DNA from 3 places in the Shewanella sp. GD03713 genome. Region 2 is predicted to be linked to each of the others. Evidence: predicted binding sites of a transcription regulator. Region 2 holds the regulator's gene; each other region holds the start of a gene.
What was found. The regulator sigma-54, encoded in region 2, starts transcription at its own class of promoters, with help from an activator protein. The targets are predictions, from matches to a motif close to GTTGGCACGNNNNTNGNNT.

Region 1 (3,266 bases), 720 kb from region 2:
GAATGTTAGTCGCCAGTTTTGAGACCTTACCGATTTCGAATCAAGGGTTAAGTTTGACGAGTTATCGCTCGCTAGCGGAATGGGGCTCCTATATGTTTGGCGCGGCACTGACCATGTCGCTCTCGGCGATTATTGCCTTGCTGCTCGTTAACTTATCCTTTGGGGTTATGACTCGCGCCGCGCCGCAGCTGAACATTTTCTCGATAGGTTTCCCAATCACTATGATTGGTGGACTGCTCATTTTGTGGTTAACCTTGACCCCCGTAATGGCCCATTTCGAAGAGGTTTGGGCGTCGGCACAGCTTTTGCTTTGTGATATTTTAGGGCTTCAGTGTCAAGCCGACGGCATACTTTAACCGGATAGGAACGCGTAATGGCTGAAGAAAGTAGCGGCGAACGCAGCGAGGAACCCACCGGGAGGCGCCTCGAACAAGCGCGAGAAAAAGGGCAGGTAGCCCGCTCAAAAGAGTTAGGTACTGCGACCGTGTTACTCTCGGCGGCGACAGGTTTGTATATGCTCGGGCCTGGGATTGCGAAGGCGCTGTCTAATGTGTTTGAGCGCGTCTTTACCATGGATCGCGCTGCGATTTTCGATACGAACCAGATGTTTAATGTATGGGGCGTCGTGGGAAGTGAGATTGGCTGGCCGTTACTCAAGATTATGTTACTGATTGTCGTGGTGGCATTTATCGGTAACGTATCCCTTGGCGGGATGAATTTCTCGACCCAAGCCATGATGCCTAAAGCCAGTAAAATGAGCCCGATTGCGGGCTTTAAGCGGATGTTTGGTGTGCAGGCCTTGGTTGAATTAACCAAAGGGATTGCTAAGTTTTCTGTGGTAGCCATCGCGGCTTATTTACTTCTCAGTCATTATTTTAACGATATTCTACTCCTGTCAGCCGATCATCTCCCCGGTAACGTCCATCATGCGCTTGATTTGTTAGTGTGGATGTTTATTCTGCTTTGCTCCTCCGTCTTAGTCATTGTTGTAATCGATGTGCCGTTTCAGATCTGGAATCACAACAAACAGCTGAAAATGACTAAGCAGGAAGTGAAAGACGAGTATAAAGACACCGAAGGTAAACCTGAGGTCAAAGGGCGAGTACGCCAAATGCAGCGTGAGTTAGCGCAGCGACGTATGATGGCCGAAGTCCCCAATGCCGATGTGATAGTCGTTAACCCTGAGCATTATGCGGTGGCCATTAAATACGATGTAAAGCGCTCTGCAGCGCCTTTTGTTATCGCTAAAGGAGTGGATGAAGTCGCGTTTAAAATCCGCGAAGTAGCAAGGGCACATAATATTGCGATTGTCTCAGCACCACCGCTGGCGCGGGCAATTTATCACACCACTAAGCTTGAGCAGCAGATCCCTGAGGGCCTATTTACCGCGGTGGCACAGGTGCTGGCTTATGTGTTCCAGTTACGCCAGTACCAAAAAGGTCGTGGCCGTAAACCTATTCCAATCCCAGCTAATCAACCCATTCCTGACGAGCTGAAGCATTAGTTAAGTGTTAGGTTAACGCAGAGCTCGTTCACAGAGATAAAACCACGACTTGAAGCGCTAGCGGTTGGCGCGCTTTTTGCTTTTAGGCTGTTATACGTCAAAGTTTAGGTATCTGTGAATGGATGTTAAAGCCTCCCTAGGCCAAGTAAAACAGTTGAAACTGAGCTCTTTCAAGGGTATAGGTACGCCAATGCTAGTGCTTGCGGCATTGGCTATGATTGTATTGCCTATCCCGCCGTTTCTACTCGACGTTTTATTCTCCTTTAACATTGCCTTGGCTTTGATTGTTCTTCTTGTCGCGATTTATACCGACAGACCCTTAGACTTTGCTGCTTTTCCAACTGTTTTATTAGTCGCGACATTGCTGCGACTCGCACTTAACGTGGCATCGACCCGTGTGGTATTACTCGAAGGTCACAATGGTGGTGACGCCGCCGGTAAGGTGATTGAGGCCTTCGGCTCCGTGGTCATTGGCGGTAACTATGCAGTGGGTCTAGTTGTATTTATCATCTTGATTATTATTAACTTTGCTGTTGTGACTAAAGGTGCTGGCCGTATTGCCGAGGTGAGTGCTCGCTTCACCTTAGATGCGATGCCCGGTAAGCAAATGGCCATCGATGCCGATTTGAACGCAGGTATTATTAATCAGGATCAAGCCAGAACCAGACGCGCCGAGGTGACCCGCGAAGCCGACTTCTATGGCGCAATGGACGGTGCATCTAAGTTTGTGAAGGGCGATGCGATTGCCGGTATCATGATCTTAGTTATCAACATTCTCGGTGGGTTTATTATCGGGATTGTGCAGCACGGTTTGACATTCTCCCAAGCTGTTGAAATTTATACACTGTTAACCATTGGTGACGGTCTCGTCGCACAAATTCCTGGTCTATTACTGTCAATCGCTGCGGCGTTGATGGTGACCCGTCAAAATGAATCTGGCGATATGGGCCAGATGTTAATTAGTCAGATGTTTGACAGTCACAAGTCGCTCAGTATTGCTGCTGGCGTACTCTTTGTCATGGGTATTGTGCCTGGCATGCCACATATGGCGTTTTTAAGCTTTGCCGTGATCACAGCTGGTGCGGCTTACTTTATCTTCAAACGTAATGAAGCCAAACGTGCTAAAGCTCTTGAGCAAGTCAAAACGGGCCCAACGGAAAGAGCCGAAAGAGAACCTAAAGAACTTAGCTGGGACGATGTACACCATGTTGACACTATCGGTCTGGAAGTGGGTTATCGTTTGATCCCATTAGTCGATAAGGGACAAGGTGGGGAATTACTGAGCCGGATCAAAGGGGTACGTAAAAAGCTTTCTCAAGAACTGGGCTTCTTGGTACCTGCGGTTCATATTCGTGACAACCTCGATTTATCACCTAATGCCTACCGCATCTCGTTAATGGGCGTGGTGGTTGGAGAGGCGGATATTCGCCATGACTGCGAACTCGCCATCAACCCAGGCCAAGTTTATGGCAAGCTCGATGGTATCGAAACGCGTGATCCAGCCTTTGGTCTCGAAGCCGTGTGGATTGCCCCTGAGCTGCGTGAACATGCACAAACCTTAGGTTATACCGTGGTGGATGCCGCGACAGTGGTGGCTACCCATATCAGCCAAATATTGACGAATAACGCGGCGAAACTCTTAGGCTACGAAGAAGTGCAACAACTGATGGATATGCTTGCCAAGCATTCGCCTAAGCTGGTGGATGGCTTTATTCCTGATGTGATGCCGCTCGGAAATGTCGTAAAAGTGATGCAAAACCTA
Region 2 (3,266 bases):
TTGGTCGCTGAGTTCATAGATATTCAGATTCGAGGTATCTATGTAGTGATCCATCTGCTGTGACAGGGGCTCGAGCAATTTGCCTTCAAGCTTGATGGCTTCTTGCAGTGATACTCGGCTCTTAGATAAGGGATGTAAGCGCCGAGTCTCGCTGTAGCGCTTTAACAGTACTTTATCGCTGGAATTTAAGAAGAAGCTGGTAAGTTCAGTGCCCTCTGGCAGGCTTGCGAGCTGTTTGACGAGTACCTTGTCTTGCTCCGGCAGGTTACGCACGTCGACGCTGATGGCGACGAGATCGTTACTGCCCTTGAGCTGTTCGAGTAAGCTGCCAATCAGCGGCAACGGAAGATTATCGACACAATAATAGCCGAGATCTTCAAGCACTCTTAGTGCGACCGATTTGCCTGAGCCTGAGCGCCCTGACACTATGACCAGTTTCATCCAGTGATTACCTGATAGAGTTCCGTTTCATCATGCGTCTTGCGCAATTGCTTCAATATTTGTTTGTCGCTGAGCTTTTCAGCCATGCAGGACAAAGTGCTTAAGTGCTGTTGACATTGGTCAGCAGGCACCAGCAGCGCAAATAAAATGTCGACAGGTTGTTTATCGATAGCATCAAAGGCTATCGGCTCCTCACATTTCACCAATATGGCTATGGGTTGTGTTATATCGGTTAATCGACCATGTGGAATGGCGATGCCGTTACCTATACCTGTGCTCCCCATCTTTTCGCGCGCCACTAGGCTTTCGAAGATCTCTTGAGATGAGAGGGTGGGGTACTGGGCAGCGGCTAAGTCGCTGATAAGTTCCAGTACCTTTTTCTTACTGCCCGGAGTGGCGCAGGTCGTGCATTCCGGCCGCAGTATGGTACGAAGTTCCATTGCTAGTGTTTTGTTAACTTCTCTTTGTGTTTAATAACCTGACGATCAAGCTTGTCGATCAGGACGTCTATGGCAGCATACATATCTGCATGCTCTGAAGTCGCGAAGACTTCACCACCGGTGAGGTTGATTCTCGCTTCGGCAATTTGTTGCATTTTCTCAACATTGAGCACAACGTGCACATTATTGATCTGTTCGAAATGACGTTCAAGTTTTGAAAACTTTTCCTCAACATAAGCCCGTAACGATTCAGTAATCTCGATATGGTGTCCACTCAGGTTTATTTGCATATAAACGTCCTCCGATTTCCACTTTAGGCTATAAACTTTTACGCTGATTGGAAGGGGGAATAAGCATCGCTTCTCTGTACTTCGCAATGGTTCTGCGCGCAACGTTAATTCCCTGTTCTGCCAGAAGCTGTGCCATCTTGCTGTCGCTTAATGGTTTTTTCTGGTTTTCCGCTGCAACCAGTTTCTTAATGAAGGCTCTGATTGCCGTGGATGAGCACTCACCGCCATCATCAGTCCCGACGTGGCTTGAGAAGAAATATTTTAGTTCAAAAAGTCCCTTTGGGGTATGCATGTATTTTTGCGTCGTCACCCGTGAAATGGTGGACTCATGCATCTCTACCGCCTCAGCGATATCGTTCAGGACCATAGGTTTCATGGCTTCTTCACCGTATTCGAAGAAACCCTGTTGATATTGCACTATGCAGTTTGCCACCTTGAGCAGTGTTTCGTTACGGCTTTCAAGACTTTTGATAAACCACTTGGCCTCTTGCAGATGCCCGCGGATAAATTGGCTATCGGCTTGGCTTTTGGTGCTGCGCGCCATGGCTGCATATTGCTGATTAACATTGATTTTTGGCATGCAATCTGGATTTAACTCGACCACCCAGCGACCGTTTTTCTTCGATACCGACACATCGGGGATGACATATTCTTCATCAACAGGGGTGATGAGCAAACCGGGGCGAGGGTTTAAGGTTTGGATCAGCGCTATGCTGTCCCTTAACTCGTCCTCTTTAAGTTTGGTCTTACGCATCAACAACCTAAAGTCGCGGGCGGCGATCAGATCTAAATGATCTTTGATCAACATGCGGGCGTTTTCGAGGTGTGGGGTATCCGGCGAAAAATGGGAGAGTTGGATAAGCAGACATTCGCTTAAATCCCTTGCGGCGACACCAACGGGATCGAAGTGTTGAATACGCTTGAGTACGGCTTCGACCTCATCCAGTTCTATCTCAGGATTGCCCATGGCCTCGAGGATATCTTCAGTACTTTGAGTGAGATAACCTTGATCGTCGATGGCATCAATAATCGCGGTGGCGATGGCTAAATCGGTTTCAGAGAAGGGCGTGAGGTTTTTTTGCCATTCTAAATGTTCGTACAGGCCTTCACTGGTTTCCCCTTGGAAGGGCATGTCATCTTCACGGCTGGCGCCAGAACCTGAGTTTGGCGAGGCGGTAAAGACTTCATCCCAAGTGGTGTCCATGGGCAGTTCTTCGGGCAGGGATTCTTTGGTCAACGACTCGGCAATGTCCACAGTGGAATTGTCTTGTTCCTGTGGCTGGGCCGTCGTTTCGCTAAAGTCGGTATCGGCGATATCTTGCTTACGTTCGGTAGGCGCGTCGAATTGCTCCTCTTCCAGCTCGAGAAGAGGATTAGAGTCTAAGGCTTGCTGGATCTCTTGCTGCAGTTCCAATGACGACAATTGCAACAGACGAATGGCCTGTTGAAGTTGTGGCGTCATGGTTAACTGTTGACCCAGTTTGAGCTGGAGTGACGCTTTCATGTTACCGCTGATCCCTACGTTATTATTTTGAATTTAGGCCGCTTGTTATCATATTGATGGCGCTTATAAGCCAAAATTCAAGGCTAATTGGCTCTGTTTAAGTAACTATAGCCTGAATTGTTCACCTAAGTACACAGCCCTAACTTGCTGATTGTCTAAGATCTCTGCGGGAGTTCCTTCGGCAATCAGGTTTCCGTGACTAACAATGTAGGCATGTTCACAGACGTCTAAGGTTTCGCGCACATTGTGGTCTGTGATCAGTACCCCAAGGCCTCGGCTCTTGAGTTGTTCGATGATTTTCTTGATATCGATAACCGAAATCGGGTCGACACCGGCGAAGGGTTCATCGAGCAGAATAAACTTAGGATTGGCCGCTAAGGCGCGGGCAATTTCGACGCGGCGACGTTCACCGCCCGATAACGACATGCCTTGGCTATCTCGGATATGGGTGATATGGAACTCTTCGAGCAGATGCTCCAGCTCTTCTTCGCGTTGATCGCGATTGAGCTCCTTACGGGTTTGCAGTACCGCCATGATATTGTCATGCACGGTCAGCTTGCGAAAGATACTGGCTTCCTGTGGCAGGTAACC
Region 3 (3,266 bases), 180 kb from region 2:
CGGTCGCCACAAAGAACATTATCGTCCAGTGATAACGTTGCATCCAGCCACTGGCTTTACGCAGACGGTAGGTTTCCATCGCTTCAAAACCAATAATGGCGAGGGGAACGACTTCTAAGGCGGAGAAGATGGCGCCCCAGGCGATCACTGAGGTCGGGGTGCCAGTAAAGTAGAGGTGGTGTAGGGTGCCAATCAAACCTCCGGTTAAGAAGATCACCGTTGTAAATAACACCGCACCGTTGGCACTGCGACCGCGGATTAACCCTAAACGTACCAACATCAAGGCGATAACGGCGGTGGCAAAGGTCTCGAAGAAGCCCTCAACCCACAGGTGCACTACCCACCAACGCCAATATTCTGCAATCGCTAAGTTGGCGTGTTTACCCATAAAGAGGCCTGCGCCATAGAACAAACCAATTGCCACGCAAGAGGCATAGAGTACCCAAATCACAGGGCGCATCTCGCCTTGCACTTTAAGGGCGGGTTTGATGGCTGCGGTGACTAAGGCAAGCCAAATCAATAATCCGACGAGGAGTAAGATTTGCCATACTCGGCCAAGATCTATGTACTCATATCCTTGATGACCAAAGAGGAAGTTCATATCGAGGTCAAAATACTGCTGCACCCCAATCCATTCGCCCGCCATGGAGCCAAGCACCACGACGACTAAGGCTACCCAGAGTACGTTAACGCCGAGACGCTGATATTTAGGCTCATAACCCGATAAGGCGGGAGCAATATACAGCCCAGTACCTAACCAGACCGTGGCTATCCAAAATACCGCTAATTGGGTGTGCCAGGTACGAGTCACTGAGTAGGGCAGTATTTCTGAAATCGGTAAACCGTAAAACTCTTGGCCTTCAACCGCATAGTGGGCTGTGATCCCGCCGAGTAAAATTTGCAGTAAGAACAGTCCTATTGCCGTGATGAAGTATTTGCCGACGGCTTTTTGTGAGGCGGTGGGTTTAGTGAAAAACAGCGGATCTTGCTCCGAGGGCTTGGGCAGGCTTTCATGCTTGCCGCTCGCATGGTGCCAGATCAATCCGCCAATCCCCGCAATTAAGGTCACAATACTGAGTATCGACCAGACGATATTATCCGAGGTCGGTGTATTGCCTAGTTGGGGATCGAAGGGCCAGTTATTGGTGTAGGTATAGGGGGCATCGGGGCGCTCGGTGATTGCCGCCCAGGCTCCCCAAAAGAGAAATGCATTGAGTTGTTCGCGGCGCACTAGATCGGGCACAGTGCCTTCTTTCATGGCGTATTGTTCACGAAGGTTGCTGAGTTCTGGATCGCTGCCAAACAGGGATAAATAATGCTGCTCGACCTTATTTATCGCCTCGATACGAGTGTCGGACAAGCGGATCAGCACAGTGCCATCGGCCTGTGGCTCGACGCTGTTATGGCGTAAATCTTCCCTTAATGCCTGCTCAAGCCCAGCCTTTTGTTGGGAGTTTAATTGGGCAAACGGCGTTTGATATTGCTGCTCAGCGCGAATATCGAGCCAAGCTTCGGCTTCTCTGTGTAACCAGTCAGCGGTCCAATCGGGGGCAACATAAGAGCCATGTCCCCAAACCGAACCCAGTTGATGGCCGCCCATGGAGCGCCAGACCAATTGACCTTGTTCGATATCATTTTCGCTAAACACAACCTGACCATTTACATCGGTAAATGCAGTGGGGATCGGCGGTTTTTCCCGATAAATTTCACTGCCGATGCTCAGCAGGACAGTGAATGAAGCAATCAGCACAACTAACAGTGCGATAGCGGTGAGTTTTTGTTTGCTCATAAGTCTCCTTGATGCAACGTCATTTTGATACGTTTCACCTGCTATTGCGTAATACGTGCCAAACCTTTTTGTTGTTGAAAATAAAGAAGAATATAAATTTTACCCTATGCTTGATTGTCTTTTTGATACTGAATGTTGATTGTTGATATGACAGTGATTGTCTTTATGACATCTTTAGAGGCTTGTATGTCGATAACACAATGGAAAAGGTGATTTTATCTATGCTTTCAAGTTATTGCAGAGTTTAACTGGACTTAAGCCGACTTTTAGCGAATACAGCATATTTTTATATGGTTATCCTCGCGATTTTGGCGGTATACAGTGAGTTTATATGGAATGAAATTTTAAAATATATTGATAAATATAGATTTTATCTTGTTTATGAGCTTGGGTTCATGTTCGGTAGGCGTTTGTGGTTGTACTGGTTTTTATGTAAAAGTTAGTCAAAATGGCCTTTCACTGAAGATTTGGATGTAGATGTTTGAAATTTAATATTTAAAACTCCATTAATTTGCATTTTTTATGCTAGTATAGAAACACAAAAATTTTCAATTGAGTCATTTTTAATCTAGGTGATTTCTTTATCGTTTAACTAAACACTCTTGTATTTAAGGAGGCATGTGTGGATGCAGATTCCATCAATAGTTTTTTTCTGATCGGTGCCTTGCTTGCCGCTGTGAGTGTTTTGTTAAGTCCCGTGTCTTCGCGCTTGGGTATCCCTATCTTATTAATTTTCCTCGCTGTAGGGATTTTAGCCGGGGAGGATGGTCCCGGCGGCATTCTGTTTGACGACTACTCAACCGCTTATCTTGTCAGTAACTTAGCCTTAGCCATTATCTTGCTCGATGGCGGTATGCGCACGCGGGTCGCGAGCTTTAGGGTGGCACTGTGGCCAGCATTATCGCTGGCGACCTTTGGGGTCGCTATTACCACCAGTATCACGGGCGTGATGGCCGCATGGTTATTTGACCTACACTGGTTGCAAGGCTTGCTTGTGGGGGCAATTGTCGGCTCCACCGATGCGGCGGCGGTATTCTCACTATTAAAGGGACGTAGCCTTAACGAACGTGTAGGCGCGACACTGGAAATCGAATCGGGCAGCAACGACCCTATGGCGGTGTTTTTAACCGTAACTCTGATTGCCATCCTCGCGAATGTGGACGCCGAGCTATCCGCAAGCTTTATGCTGATAAGCTTTATCAAACAGTTTGGCTTGGGGATTTTCCTCGGCCTCGGTGGCGGTTGGCTGCTATGGAAGTTGGTTAATTTAAGCAAGCTTGCCGAAGGTTTGTATTCAATTTTAGTGCTCAGTGGCGGTCTGATGATTTATGCCGCGTCGAACAAACTTGGCGGCAGCGGCATCCTGTCGATTTACTTAGTCGGTTTATTCCTTGGCAACAAGCCTACCCGTGGTCGCCATTCAATCTTAAACGTGTTGGATGGCATGACCTGGGTCAGCCAAATCGGTATGTTCCTC

Region 1: flhA (flagellar biosynthesis protein FlhA) is a predicted target of sigma-54. The motif match lies at 1,568-1,586, and genes of this name have one in related genera.
Region 3: N5E87_RS04285 (nitric-oxide reductase large subunit) is a predicted target of sigma-54. The motif match lies at 1,834-1,852, and genes of this name have one in related genera.

The regions. Positions count from the first base shown of each region.
Region 1 covers NZ_JAOCIW010000001.1:1,494,959-1,498,224, forward strand. The annotation lists gene fliR (flagellar biosynthetic protein FliR) at 1-356, shown strand, start outside; gene flhB (flagellar biosynthesis protein FlhB) at 374-1,504, shown strand; gene flhA (flagellar biosynthesis protein FlhA) at 1,623-3,266, shown strand, end outside.
Region 2 covers NZ_JAOCIW010000001.1:770,316-773,581, forward strand. The annotation lists gene rapZ (RNase adapter RapZ) at 1-441, opposite strand, end outside; gene ptsN (PTS IIA-like nitrogen regulatory protein PtsN) at 438-881, opposite strand; gene hpf (ribosome hibernation promoting factor) at 884-1,171, opposite strand; gene N5E87_RS03450 (RNA polymerase factor sigma-54) at 1,200-2,675, opposite strand; gene lptB (LPS export ABC transporter ATP-binding protein) at 2,781-3,266, opposite strand, start outside.
Region 3 covers NZ_JAOCIW010000001.1:953,061-956,326, forward strand. The annotation lists gene N5E87_RS04285 (nitric-oxide reductase large subunit) at 1-1,789, opposite strand, end outside; gene N5E87_RS04290 (potassium/proton antiporter) at 2,412-3,266, shown strand, end outside.